Hyphomicrobium denitrificans ATCC 51888: one gene and its partner. The main gene of each other region encodes a partner of the protein of the gene in region 2 in a complex. Links are inferred from orthologs where the notes say so. Each region holds a gene or a part of one and is shown on either strand. Other genes may lie near its edges.

Evidence for each region. The genes of interacting proteins can lie anywhere in the genome.
Region 1: the proteins of uvrB (region 2) and HDEN_RS01245 are in contact, whole or in part, in a crystal structure (PDB 7EGT), measured with the Thermus thermophilus proteins. The link is inferred for Hyphomicrobium denitrificans ATCC 51888 from one-to-one orthologs. Residues at the interface, in WP_096411307.1 of Thermus thermophilus: Glu23, Leu25, Arg26, Asp27, Gly28, Glu29, Arg30, Phe31, Arg55, Glu326, Asp327, Phe328, Glu379, Ser382, Gln383, His398, Gly400, Arg401; in WP_096412145.1 of Thermus thermophilus: His654, Arg656, Phe657, Gln666, Asp668, Glu669, Lys680, Arg681, Leu682, Ser683, Lys685, Tyr686, Ala687.

The regions. Positions count from the first base shown.
Region 1 is NC_014313.1:262,238-267,618, forward strand. Bases 2,339-5,381 are described here. They hold HDEN_RS01245 (ATP-dependent helicase), read right to left. Parts: upstream 5,067-5,381; coding sequence 2,610-5,066; downstream 2,339-2,609. Other genes in these bases: HDEN_RS01240 (hypothetical protein), read right to left, coding at 2,339-2,344; HDEN_RS01250 (AsmA family protein), read left to right, coding at 5,304-5,381. Also shown: HDEN_RS01230 (TMEM143 family protein), read right to left, coding at 1-436; HDEN_RS01235 (J domain-containing protein), read left to right, coding at 747-2,015; more of HDEN_RS01240, read right to left, coding at 2,147-2,338. UniProt on the Escherichia coli protein: A helicase with DNA-dependent ATPase activity. Unwinds DNA duplexes with 3'-5' polarity. Translocates on single-stranded DNA with 3'-5' polarity. Initiates unwinding more efficiently from a nicked substrate than double-stranded DNA.
Region 2 is NC_014313.1:2,531,966-2,540,147, reverse strand. What follows is about bases 1,780-5,285. They hold uvrB (excinuclease ABC subunit UvrB), read right to left. Parts: upstream 4,908-5,285; coding sequence 1,980-4,907; downstream 1,780-1,979. Other genes in these bases: HDEN_RS12210 (PsiF family protein), read left to right, coding at 5,190-5,285; HDEN_RS12220 (type 1 glutamine amidotransferase domain-containing protein), read right to left, coding at 1,780-1,875. Outside these bases: HDEN_RS12235 (hypothetical protein), read left to right, coding at 1-32; HDEN_RS12230 (SixA phosphatase family protein), read right to left, coding at 54-743; HDEN_RS12225 (hypothetical protein), read left to right, coding at 977-1,285; more of HDEN_RS12220, read right to left, coding at 1,297-1,779; more of HDEN_RS12210, read left to right, coding at 5,286-5,426; HDEN_RS12205 (SDR family NAD(P)-dependent oxidoreductase), read left to right, coding at 5,528-6,268; HDEN_RS12200 (hypothetical protein), read right to left, coding at 6,308-6,793; HDEN_RS12195 (hypothetical protein), read right to left, coding at 6,891-7,337; HDEN_RS12190 (pyridoxal phosphate-dependent aminotransferase), read left to right, coding at 7,659-8,182. UniProt on the Escherichia coli protein: The UvrABC repair system catalyzes the recognition and processing of DNA lesions. A damage recognition complex composed of 2 UvrA and 2 UvrB subunits scans DNA for abnormalities.

The sequences.
Region 1 (5,381 bases), 2.3 Mb from region 2 along the record:
GCTGCAGAAGGCTTTCCACGCCCTCGAACACGCGGTGCTTGAGAACGTCGCGATCGTCATCGGAAAAGTTGCGCGTCATCAGCAGGTCGCTATCGGGCGAGAACGTTTCGTAAGTCTGTTCGAGATCGAGGAGCAGCGCGAAATATTGCTGCTGGCGCCAGTAGTCGAGGTAGCGGAAAAAGCGGCGCGCATCGGCGGCCTGGCCCGCGGGCCATAGATACGGCAACGTCAGGCGATCCAGCAGCGCAAATCTTGTTACGGGAATGAAGCGTTCGCGTTTGCGCTTGTCGTCGGCTTCGAGAACGTCATGGGCCGGCTTGGACTCTTGTCCTTCGCTGACCGGCGCGGGTCTGGCGTCGAGGTCTGTCAGATCATGAAGGCGCTGGAACAGCCCCTGCTTTTGGTACAGACGGCCATTCGTCATCTCTGCCGACATCTCAACGCAACTCCCGTCGTATTCCCGTTATCGGACGAATTCACCCCTCGCCCGGCCCCTTACCTCTTAGCGATACGGCAATGCTTGTCGAGAAGTCGCAAATCATCCGCGCGCAAAGATGACCGATCCCGCTTCGAAGCGGCTTTTTTGCAGCGCCATCGACTCCCGCCTGCCTTGATCACGACTAGAGCACAAGCTCCCGATGTAGGAAAACGGTTCATAACTTTCGCAATCGCCACAGTGGCGCCTACGTTACGCTAGGATCATGGCTAAGCGGGACGTATCGAGGGGTGCTTCTTGGGGGCCGTGTATGGGGGCGTTACGAGTACTACTTCTGGTTATCGCGACTGTTGCAGTCGTGTTGCCCGCGGGCGCTGACGACCTCGTCATGCCCTACGCATGTGCCATCGACAGGGGCACGCCGCGTCTCACGGCTGCCGAGCCTACAACCTATGAGATTATCGGTTCTCGCGAAGACATGCCCTTTTCGGCTTGCCGGTCGGCGGCTGCGGGAAGCTGCGAAACGATGATGGTCCATAAATTCACCATCGACTGCGGGGGACAGAAGATCGCCTGGAGTAAGGTCGCTGCCGCAGGACGCGCTGCGGGCGTCGATCTTCCGGCGCGTTTACCGCCGGGCTTCGCTCCGGTCAGCCGGTTCAAGGGACGCTTCGTTCTGCCGGGATTTGGCCGGACGACGCGCCTTCCGAAGGTCGAGACGCAGGCGCTCTCGGCGGACAGCGTGGCGGAGACGAGTTCCATCGCTCACGACGCCGACGAACCGCGCTGGGTGACGGTGATCGATCCGGTGATGCAGGCGTCTGCAAGCGGCGGCGCATTCAAGGTCGCGGGCGTGATCTCGACGCTGCTCATTTCGCTGATGGCGGCATGTCTGTTCATGGCGCGCCGCCGGATGCCGCTCTCCTATGATTTTGCGCGGGCGGCGCAATTTTCAGAGGCATCGCCCGAGCCGCTATGGCGCTCGGCTGGCCGGAAGTTCGCCGGCATGACCAGTGCGTTTCAGCGAAGCTTCGCCGGTGTTTTCGAGCGATCGGCGGCCGATGCGTCGAGGAGCAGCGGAACGGATGGGGTCGCCAGGCTTCTGGATGCCGTTCACGCGCGCGTCGTCGAAACGGAACTTCTCATTGCGTCGCTGCCCGCCGATCTGCTTTTGCGCGATGTTCTGCAGACCGAACTCGATGCTCTGCGGAGCCGTGTCGCCGACGTTTCACGGCGGGCCGATCAAATGGGCGAAAAGCGCGCAAGCTCGGTGTTGCGCGCCATGCTGAAGGATCTCGATCGGATCACACGGATCGTGCAGGGGACGACACGGAAAGACGAAGCCGCGACGTCGCGTGTTGCCGATGTTCCTTCGACGATTTTCGAAGCCTACCGCATCCTTGGGCTCAATCCCGAAGCTCCTCCCGTCGCGGTGAAGAAGGTCGTCGACGCGCTTCGCATGTCGTGGCACCCCGATCATGCGCGGAGCGAGCCTGACCGGCGGCATCGCGAGGAGCGAATCAAGCAGATCAATGCGGCTTGGGATTTGCTGAAAGGCGTGAGGGTCGAGGCGGCCTGAGTTCGCCAGATAGGTCCGCTACGCAGGATCGACATCCGGGATACGAAAACGGCGCCATCAGAGCGGCGCCGTTTGAATGGCCTGGATTTTTGCTTCAACGCAGAACGTTGGCAAAGGCGCGGGACGACGCCTTAAGCCGAGCAGCGATGCGCAACCGGCAGATTTCTAATCTGCTCATCGGTTAGCGGGACTATGTCATGCACAGCCATCGTCGCGACCTCGGGCTTGGCTTGCCCCCGCTTCAATACGCCAAGGCGCAGGGCGAGTTGTTCGCTAAGTCCGCGGATGACGCCGATCTTACCTCTCAACGGAAAGCGGTAAGTGCTCATGGATAGCTCCTCTCAAGGACTCTACCCTCCCAAACAAAGATTCCCCATGTAGGTTGCACGCCCGCGCGCTTCACCTCGTGGATTGTACGCAGACAAACTAACCTTTGACCGCCGCAGGCAGAGTGCGGCGCCAAAACAACGGTCAATTGCTGATGAACCCCCACAGCTCAACGAGCTGTTATACTGTGGCACAAGAATACGGCAAGAAAAAGAAACCTGCGGCGAAAATTAGGTCGGGTTTGAGTATTTTGCTGTTATAATTCAGTTATATAAGGTCAACGAAACTGGCGACGACCCGCTTGGTCGAGCCGTCATCAAAGTTGATGGTCAGCTTGTTGCCGTCGACGAGTGTCACCGTGCCGTCGCCGAATTTCTCGTGGCGAACGCGGCTTCCGTTGCGAAAATTCGGGGCGTTGGCCGTCGAGGCCGCAACCAGTTCGCCTTCGAGCGTGATCGGCGTGCGCGCCCGTTTTTTCGTATCGCGGCCGCTGCTCCAGGACTGCTGAGCCCGTTGCCAGCCCGGTGTCTTATAATTGGAGCCGAAGGGTTCGGAGCCGCTCGCGCGGTCGAAACGGCTCGGACCGAAGGGATTGCCGTAGCCGTAGGTCGCCCGGCCGCCGTAGGGCATCTCGCTTTCGATCACGTCGACGGTTGCCTCGGGAAGCTCGTCGACAAATCGCGACGGTAGTGCGGATTGGTAGAGGCCGTGCGTGCGACGGTTCTGCGCGAACGAGATCTTGGCGCGACGGCGCGCGCGGGTCAGCCCGACGTAGGCCAAGCGGCGCTCTTCCTCGAGGCCGGCTTTACCGCTTTCGTCGAGCGACCGCTGATGCGGGAAAAGTCCCTCCTCCCAACCGGGCAGGAAGACGATACCGAATTCGAGACCCTTGGCTGCGTGCAGCGTCATCAGCGAAACGCGATCGCCGTCGCTGCCCTGATCCGCGTCCATGACCAGAGAGACGTGCTCGAGGAAGCCTTGCAGTGTTTCGAAGTCGTGCATGAAGCGCACGAGTTCCTTGAGGTTTTCCAGGCGCGTTTGAGCTTGCGGGCTTTTGTCGGCCTGCCACATCGCGGTGTAGCCGGACTCGTCGAGGACAAGCTCGGCAAGATCGGTGTGGCGTATGCGATCGAGGTTGCCGCGCCAGCGTTCGAACGCCTGCATCAGGTCGCCGAGCGACTTTCGGGCCTTGTTCGAAAGCTCATCGGTTTCGACGATTTCGCGGGCGGCTTGATAAAGCGGCACGCCTTGGACGCGTGCGAGTTCATGGATGCGCTTGATGCTCGTGTCGCCAAGCCCGCGTTTCGGCACGTTGACGATGCGTTCGAACTTCAAATCGTTGGACGAGTTGGCGATCACGTCGAAGTAGGCGATTGCGTCCTTGATTTCCTGCCGTTCGTAGAATCGCGGGCCGCCGATGACGCGATATGGCAGGCCGAGCGTAATGAAACGGTCTTCGATGGCGCGCATCTGAGATGACGCCCGCACCAGAACCGCGATGTCGTTCAGCTTTTCCTGGGCGCGCTGGAACTGTTCGATGTCTTCGCCGATGGCGCGCGCCTCGGCTTCATCGTCCCAGAAGTTCGCGACGCCGATTTTTGAACCGGCCGAACCGTCAGTGAAAAGCGTTTTGCCGAGACGGCCGGCATTCTTGGCGATCAGGCCCGAGGCGGCGGCGAGGATGTTCGCCGTCGAGCGATAGTTGCGTTCGAGGCGGATGACTTTCGCGCCGGGGAAGTCCTTTTCAAAGCGCAGGATGTTGTCGACCTCGGCGCCGCGCCAGCCGTAGATCGACTGATCGTCGTCGCCGACGCAGCAGACATTCGGGCAGCCTTGCGCCAGGAGCCGCAGCCACAGGTACTGCGCGACGTTGGTGTCCTGATACTCGTCGACGAGGATGTAGCGGAAGCGGCGATGGTAGTCGGCGAGCACGTCCGGATGCTCGCGGAAGAGCCTGATGCATTCGAGCAGCAGATCGCCAAAGTCGCAGGCGTTGAGGTCCTTGAGACGCGCTTGGTAGGCAGCATAGAGGGCGGCGCCCTTGCCTGCTGCGAACGAGAACGATTCTCCGTCCGGGACTTTGTCGGGCGTCAGGCCGCGGTTTTTCCAGCTGTCGATCAGACCGGCCAACTGGCGGGCGGGCCAGCGATCCTTATCGAGACGCGCCGCCTCGATAACCTGCTTCAGCAACCGGACCTGATCGTCGTCATCGAGAATTGTGAAGCCGGATTTCAGGCCGACGAGTTCTGCGTGGCGGCGCAAGATCTTGACGCCAATCGAATGGAATGTGCCGAGCCACGACATGCCTTCGAGCGTGCCGCCGATCAGACCGCCGATGCGGTCGCGCATTTCGCGGGCGGCTTTGTTCGTGAACGTGACGGCCAGGATCTGTGACGGATAAGCTTTTCCGGTCGCCAGGATGTGCGCGATGCGTGTCGTTAGCACGCGTGTTTTTCCCGTGCCCGCACCGGCCAGCACGAGCAACGGACCTTCCGTCGTCTCAACAGCTTCGCGCTGCTCAGGATTGAGGCCGTCGAGATACGTCGGTGCGCCGCGCGCAGCCCGGATCGCGCGCGCCGAAATCGATTGGATTTCCTCGGTGCGATTGTCCGGTCGGGCTGGAGCGTTGGCGGACGCAGGCGCTTGCGGCAGATCGAACGGCGGATCGTCATCAGCCGGAAAGTCCGGGCCGTCGCCGGCGTTCGGCTTGCGAGTCGAAGTCATGCGGACTGACCTAAACCACCGAGGCTGATCCTACAACCGGCGCGTCCCGGTGACGCGCGCTGCGGTCACAGCAAACGGCGAATCGATCACAAATTGCTCAAACGCCTGGAATGAAGCCAAATTTCGAGTTCAGAGTAACGCTGCTCCGTGCCATATAGATGCGCACGGCGTCGTGTATTTCAATCGGATCGCCAGGGGTGCCCAGCATTCGTCCCGCGAGGGCGCCAAGAGACGTTCATGAACAACGGACTTCTATTTTTCGCCGGGCTTCTCGTCCTTGTGCTTTCCGCGCTTTTCGCGGTGCCGTCGTTCGTC
Region 2 (8,182 bases):
TTGAACTGGCCGCAAACCTGAAGAAGTGCTGATCCGCGCGCCGCGCGACATCCTTAAAACGGCTCGGTGACGCGCGTCACGGTCGGCGCGCTGCCCGAGTTCGGATCGTATCGGAAATCCAGGATGAGATTGTACGCATCCTCGGGCCAGGGATCGGGGTAGCTGCCTTGCGCCGCCCCGAGCAACGCTGCGATGGCTGGCAGCTTGCCGTGATGCCAGCAGATGACGAGCGTCTTCCCCTTGTATTCGGGATTTGAGAAAATCTCGTCGACGAGATCCTCGAACTCGTCGTTCTCGTAATCGTGCTGAACTTTGAGGCCGAGAGCATTCGCAAGCGGAGCAACCGTTTCGCGTGGACGGTTCGAGTGTTTCGAATGCGACGTCGCGATGATGTAGTCCGGCTTTCCGAGCGTCTCCGGGATGTACGTTGCGAGACGCTCGGCGCGCGCCATCCCGGCCTCCGACAAATCCTCGTTATTCGGATCGTCGGTCTTGTCCGCATGACGCATCAGGATGATGCGGCTCGGGCCTCCGTTCGCGTGCTCGAGCGGCGCAAAATTGGCGCCCGACTCCCGTGTGCGCCAACATAACGTGCAACCGCCCTTCAACGCCGGCACACCGGCAGTCAGGGCAAAGACAAAATTTGCGTCGGCGATCGCAGCATCGGGAGCCGCCGCGCACGCGAGGAATCCCGCGATCAGTGAGCCGAGCATGATGCGACGTGACGTCAGAAGCGTTGTCATGAACGTCTCCTCCGAAGGGAACGCAATAACGCGCGGGACGCCACCTCCGCCGCACAACAGCCCTTGCTAAAAATATTAATAAGACCTTAACGCTCAATCGATAAAGAAGCACGCATACCGGCGCGATTTGCGCGGCCTTATATATCGGAACGCGCGATCCTATTTTTCTGGCACGTGCCTGAGTAGCTTTTTTCCAGACGCGCATGTGTTTCGATCGGGAATGCGGCAGAGCGATGAACCGCGCGGCGCCAGATGCTGAGCTGCTGAGACAGCTCGGGGATATACCCGAGGTCGGTCTAAGCGGCTTTGCCGTGCGCGAAGGATTGGCGGGTACAGGCGTAACCGTCCTCAAAGGACGCGACTACTTCGGCAGCTGGCGGGCAACCCAACACGGCGAACTCGTCTGGACTTTCGCTGACTTGTCCGAAGAAGGCCGGACCGTCACAACGGTGGACGACGCGCTCCGCTACACACTGCTTTTGATTTTGGCGAGCGTTGCGAAATCTCACAACAGCTCGCCAAGGTTTACGCGGACAGGCTGAACGGGTGCTGCTCAGGCAGCGAGAACGGCGCGCTCGTGCTTGCCCTCTTCGACTTCTTCGATGATCTTCGCGACGAACGCTTCGAGATCGCCCGGGTTGCGGCTCGTAACGATGCCCTGATCGGCGACCACGGGTTCATCGAGCCAATTCGCGCCCGCGTTGATCATGTCGGTCTTGATCGAGTCGTACGACGTCGCGCGCCGGCCGCGAACGGCGTTCGCTTCGATCAACAGCCACGGCGCATGGCAGATCGCAGCCACGACTTTCCCTTCCGCGAGGAAAGCTTTGATCAACGCCAACGCTTCTGGGTTTTTCCTGAGCGTGTCAGGATTCATTTGTCCGCCGGGAAGCACGATCGCGTCATAAAGCGACGTCGATGCGTCGGACAATTCCACGTCGACCGGCACGGGATCTCCCCAATCGTGATCTCGCCAGCCGAGAATGGAGCCCTTTTCCTTTCGCTCCTTTGGCGCCGCGACATGAACCAGTTGCGCGACCGCCTTGAGCTTTTCGCGCGGAACGTCCAGTTCCGATTGTTCGAAACCATCCGTCGCGAGAATGAGAATTTTAGCGTTCTTGATTTTCGGCATGTTCGCACTCCTTGACCGCAATTCAAGGAGCAACATTTACGGCGCATGGAGGTTCCGAACGACGCTCGCATGCGTCCTTACGCGCAAGCCCTGAAACGCATGAGCTACTGCCCGGGCCGTCCCGTTTTGCGCGGACGCCCTCGGCGGCCTTTCTTCTGTGACGGATCGTCGAACTCGCGCGTTCGCGTCGGCATCTGAAGGCGCGACGGCTTCTCGCCTGATTTCACCGGCAGCGACGCGTGCGGTCCCATTTCGTCGAGCGTCGGCTTATGCGGACCTGCAATCTTCTCGCCGAACGCACCGGCCTTGGCGCGGCTATCGACACTCGGCGCGCGCGCCGGCACCGGCCGATCCGTTCCCGGCCCCATGTCGTCGAGCGACGGCTTCTTGATCCTTGATCCCGCGCCTGGCGGCCGGCTCGCGGAACGCGAGTCGCCGGGCGCAATCAAAGAAGTCGACTGCGCATATGTCGGCTGCACCGGCTCGTATTCGGTCTTGATGCGGGAGCCGCCGTTTTCCTTCTCCCCGTCCTTCTTGCGCGACGGCGGAACGTTCGCGCTCGGGCCATACTTGCGGTCGCCCTTGAAACTTCCGGCGCGATCTTCGACTTCGCTTTGCCGGGCCAGCGGATCATCCGAAATCGCAAGCTCCGTCTCGCGCAGCCGCTTGATCTCGTCACGCAAGCGTGCGGCCGTTTCGAACTCGAGATCGGCTGCTGCTTCTTTCATGCGCCGCTCCATGTCGGCGACGACGGCCTGCAAATTGTGCCCGAGCGATTGCACGGCGTCGCCATCGGCGAGCCCGGCATCGACGGTGACGTGATCCTGCTCGTAGACCGACTGCAGCACGTCGTGAATGTTGCGCTTGATGCTCTCCGGTGTGATGCCGTTGGCTTCGTTCCATGCCATCTGCTTCTCGCGACGGCGGTTCGTCTCCGCGATGGCGCGGTCCATCGAGCCGGTCATTTGATCCGCATACAGAATGACTTTGCCGTCGACGTTGCGCGCGGCGCGTCCGATGGTCTGCACCAGCGACGTTTCGGAGCGCAGAAAACCTTCCTTGTCGGCATCGAGAATGGCGACGAGCGCGCATTCCGGAATGTCGAGACCTTCGCGCAGCAGGTTGATGCCGATCAGCACATCGAAGGCGCCGAGCCGCAGATCGCGGATGATTTCGATGCGTTCCAGCGTTTCGATGTCGGAGTGCATGTAGCGCACGCGCACGCCGCTTTCGTGCATGTATTCGGTGAGGTCTTCCGCCATGCGCTTCGTCAGAACCGTGACGAGCGTGCGGTAGCCTTTGCGCGCGACCTGCCGCACTTCGTCGAGCAGATCGTCGACCTGCGTTTTCGCGGATCGAATTTCGACGACCGGATCGATAAGCCCTGTGGGCCGGATGACCTGCTCCGCGAATGCGCCGCCGGTCTGCTCCATTTCCCAGCTTGCGGGGGTTGCCGAGACGAACACCGACTGCGGGCGCATCGCGTCCCACTCTTCAAAGCGAAGCGGGCGATTGTCCATGCACGAGGGCAAGCGGAAACCGTATTCCGCAAGCGTCGCCTTGCGCCGGAAGTCGCCGCGGAACATGCCGCCGATCTGCGGAACGGTGACGTGGCTCTCGTCGGCGAAAACGAGCGCGTTGTCGGGCAGATATTCAAACAGCGTCGGCGGCGGATCGCCCGGATTGCGCCCGGTGAGATAGCGCGAATAGTTCTCGATGCCGGCGCACGAACCCGTCGCCTCCATCATTTCCATGTCGAACGTGGTGCGCTGTTCGAGGCGCTGCGCTTCGAGCAGCTTGCCTGCGTCGTACAACTCGTCGAGCCGCTGCTTGAGTTCGATCTTGATCGATTTGATCGCCTGCTGAAGCGTTGGCTTCGGCGTGACGTAGTGCGAGTTCGCGTAGAGCTTGACCAGCGCCAGCTCGTCCGTCTTCGCGCCCGTCAACGGATCGAACTCGACGATGCTTTCGACTTCATCGCCGAACAGCGAGAAGCGCCACGCGCGATCTTCCAAGTGAGCCGGAAAGACTTCGACCGTATCGCCGCGCGCGCGGAATGAGCCGCGCACGAAGTTCTGATCGTTACGCCGGTAATGCAGCGCGACGAGATCGGCCAGCAATTGGTCGCGCGAGATCTGCTCGCCGGCGCGCACGGTGAACGTCATCGCCGTATAGGTCTCGACCGATCCGATACCGTAGATGCACGAGACCGACGCGACGATGATGACGTCGTCGCGCTCGAGCAGAGCGCGCGTCGCGGCGTGACGCATGCGGTCGATCTGTTCGTTGATCGACGCTTCCTTCTCGATGTACGTGTCGGTGCGCGGGACGTAGGCTTCCGGCTGGTAGTAGTCGTAATAGGAAACGAAATACTCGACGGCGTTGTCCGGAAAGAAGCTCTTGAACTCGCCGTAGAGCTGCGCCGCCAGCGTCTTGTTCGGCGCCAGGATCAGCGCCGGACGCTGCGTCGCCTGAATGACGTGCGCCATCGTGAACGTCTTGCCCGAACCGGTGACGCCGAGCAGCACCTGATTGTGCTCGTGCTTCGCGACGCCGTCGACGAGTTCGGAGATCGCTTGCGGCTGGTCGCCCCGCGGCTCGTAGTCGGATTCGATTTTGAACCGGATGCCGCCTTCGCTTTTTTCCGGACGCTCCGGACGATGCGGCATGAACATCGGCATGCCGCCGGAGACGATCGGATGCGACGCCATCAAGGGCTGGCGCGACAGAATTTCCTTCGCGCGTTCGGAGCGTTCGTCCGGCCGCGTCAGCAGCGCGGTCAGACTGTCGGTCAGGCTTTCGCCGCCCATCGGCGGACGCGGGCCCGATGCGCGTAACGCGGGCAAGCTCGGTAGTCCGCTGCTCGTCGTCTTTCCGGAGAAATCGGCCGGCGCGAAATAGGCGTTCGTTTCGGCAAAGCCCGGCGTCCCGGCCGACGTTTCGGCGGGAGGCTGGATCGGCTTACCCGACTTGCCGCGCGAGGATCGCGGTCGGGACGATTTGCCGGAGGGTGTTTTCGGAGAAGATGCCACGCTGCAAATATAGAGACGGGAAGCCGAAGCATAAATGCTGTTTCGGGGCCACAGTGTCACGCCGGGACACGCATTAACGACGGCGGCTTAGAACCGAGCGCGCCTGAGTTACCGGCAAAAGCTCCTTACGGAAGAGTAAGTTCGTCGCCGCTCGGCGGAGTGATAGCCAATCGTTCGCCGATTCCGAAGTTCGACGCACTCGATGCGGATCGGTCCAGCGGGGCCGGGGCAACCAAGTTGGCCAACAGACGTTTGAACGACTGATAAAACGGAGCACACACGATGACTTCTATGAAACTGGTTGCGGCAGCGGCGGCCGCCATGATGGCAATCGGCAGCGGCGTGGCCTTGGCGAAGGACGCGAAAAAGCCCGGCACCCCGGTCGTCCATTCGCCGGAATCGATCCAGTGTTCGAAGGATGCTGACGCGAAGGGCCTGCACGGCAAGGACCGCAAGAAATTCCGCGCCGAGTGCAAAAAGAATCTCGCGAAGCAGAACAAAGACGCCAAGAAGTCCTGATCTGCTGAGCAAGCGAAATTAGGAAACCCCGCCGCTATCGGCGGGGTTTTTTATTTCCCGTCCGTCGCGTCTAGGAGGTACGTTTGTCGGGGACTATCTCAATGGGAGATACGCTCGTGCCTGGCCCTCAAACGAACAAGACCGCTCTTGTGACGGGCGCCAACCGCGGCATCGGCTTTGCGATCGCGCGCCAGCTTGCTGAGCTTGAGATTACCGTTCTTGCCGGAGTTCGCAACGACGCCAGCGCCGCCTCGGCCACAGCCGCGTTCGGCAAAATCGGCGTCAATGTCCAACCTGTGATTTTGGACGTCGCGAATGTTGCGGCGTTGCCGTCCGCGTTGAAGGACATCGAGCAACGCCACGCCCCGATCGACATCCTCGTCAACAACGCAGCAATTCTGATCGACGGGCCGGGCGGCTTCGACGCCAGTCTGTTCGACATGACCGATGAAACATTCCGCCTGACGTGGGAAACGAACGTGCTCGCCCCGGCGGCAATCATCCGCACGCTTCTGCCGGGCATGATCGCGCGTGGATATGGACGGGTAGTCAATGTATCGTCGCTCGCGGGTCAGCTTGCCGGCATGGGTTCCGGCTTTCCGGCCTATCGCATCTCGAAAACGGCATTGAACGCGTTGACGCGCATCGCGGCTGCCGAAGCCGGTCGCGGCGACGTCAAGGTCAATGCTTGTTCGCCCGGCTGGGTCAGAACGGGGATGGGTGGACCGGAAGCCTCGCGCTTACCTGAGAAAGGCGCCGAGACGCCGGTTTGGCTCGCAACGCTGCCATTGGACGGGCCGACAGGCGGGTTCTTCGAAGACAAAAAAGCCGTTCCGTGGTGAGCAGAACGGCGATTGGTCTGAGTCCGGCAGGCTTCGCGACTACAGCGTCCGGCCGCCGCGGCTGCCGACGATCGTCGCGTTCGCGCCGTCGATTTCCATAACGAAGCGGATCGGTCGCTCATGCGGGTTCTTCACGTCGCGGGCGGTCACCAGGACGAAGCGTTCCGGTCCGGCGGACGTATCGATTTCCGTGATCTGCGGCGAGAAGTCGGACACCGACGCCACAGCGAACGTGCGGTTATGGCCGCCGAGCGTCAGCGAGATCTGGTCGCCGACCGCAACTGCCTTGGTGATCGGCGTGCTGTCATCGCGGCGCATGGCGGTCAGCCAGTAGTCTTCCGATCCGGAAATGGGTGTTATCGAAGCGACGTCCTTGGCGGGTGAAGCGGCTTGCGTGAGCGCGGTCGCGAAGCTTTTTCGCAGAACCGTCTCGCTGTTGGCGAAGAAGGACGTCGCGGCGACGACGGCCACGGTCGCGCCAACGGTGAGGCCAAGCCAGAACGGCCGGGTAGGTTGCCTCGTCATGCTCCGCACCTCCAAGAGTCGCGACGGATATAATGCCGCTTTTCGACAGATCGAAACCTACAAACGCGTCAAAACCTACAAACGCGAATGCGGCAATTCAATAGCCTCGTCCGCCGCGCGTTGCGGATAACGCCGCGCGATGCGTCTTTGGCTTGACGTAAACGCGCCGCAAGTGCCTGATAATGCTAAGGTTCAACGCAGTTAGAAGCGACAGCGACAGCCCCAGCAGGACCCAGGCTGTAGTACTGCTGGTTCTGCGAAATACGGCATCCGGATTGCGTGGCGAACTCGTCGTCGCGATCTCGATGATCGGCGCCGGACGATCCTCCGCAATAGCTTTCATCGTGTGCGACGTAATCGTGCGCTCGATCCCGCCGGCAGCAACCGCAAATGGGTAAGCCTTGACCGGCGCGCTCGTTCCGACGGAGGTCAGCATGACAAAAAGCAAGGCCGCTCCGGCCGCATCCCGAAACGGACGGCGCAGGCGATGTCGGCGCCGGGAGGCGCGTGCTTGCGAATTTCGCTTGATCCCGCTGGCAGCCATTGTCCCAAATCCCTCCGCACGAAACCGATTTCGTAATGACGAGCCGTTAAGGCTGAGTTGACCGGTGGTTCTTGGCGGTCATGGGCCCGCAATGTGGCGCTGGCTGGCCGATTTGGTGCTGGTTGATTTCCGGCCGTTTGAGTTGCCGGCAGGCATCACTGGCCCAACAGATGATGTCGTACGTTGGTCCTGCGGCGGTGGCGCAGCCGTATTGTCAAAACGTCGGCTTGCGGTCGCGAATCATTGGACTTAGGGTCCGCGCCGTTCGTTTCGCAGCCGCGAGATGAACAGTCTGCACCTCCTCCGAATGACAGGCGCATCATGGGCTTCATTGCCGACAGTTTGAATCGCATCCAGCCGTCCGCCACCATCGCCGTTTCGACCAAAGCTCGTCAGCTTGCGGCGCAGGGCCGGGACATCATCTCGTTGTCGGCGGGGGAGCCGGATTTCGACACGCCTGACAACATCAAGGAAGCCGCGAAACGCGCGCTCGACGCAGGCAAAACCAAATACACCGACGTCGACGGCATTCCGGAGCTGAAGGCCGCGATCGTCGCGAAGTTCAAGCGCGACAACAACCTCGATTACAAGCCGAGCCAGGTCTCCGTCGGAACCGGCGGCAAGCAGGTGCTCTACAACGCGCTTCTCGCGACGCTCAATCCGGGTGACGAAGTCGTCATTCCCGCGCCGTGCTGGGTCTCGTATGCCGACATCGTCCTGCTCGGCGGCGGCACGCCCGTTTTCGCACCGACGACGCTGGAAGACGGTTACCGGCTGAAGCCCGAAGCGCTCGAAAAGGCCATCACGCCGAAGACGAAGTGGTTCATCTTCAATTCGCCGTCGAA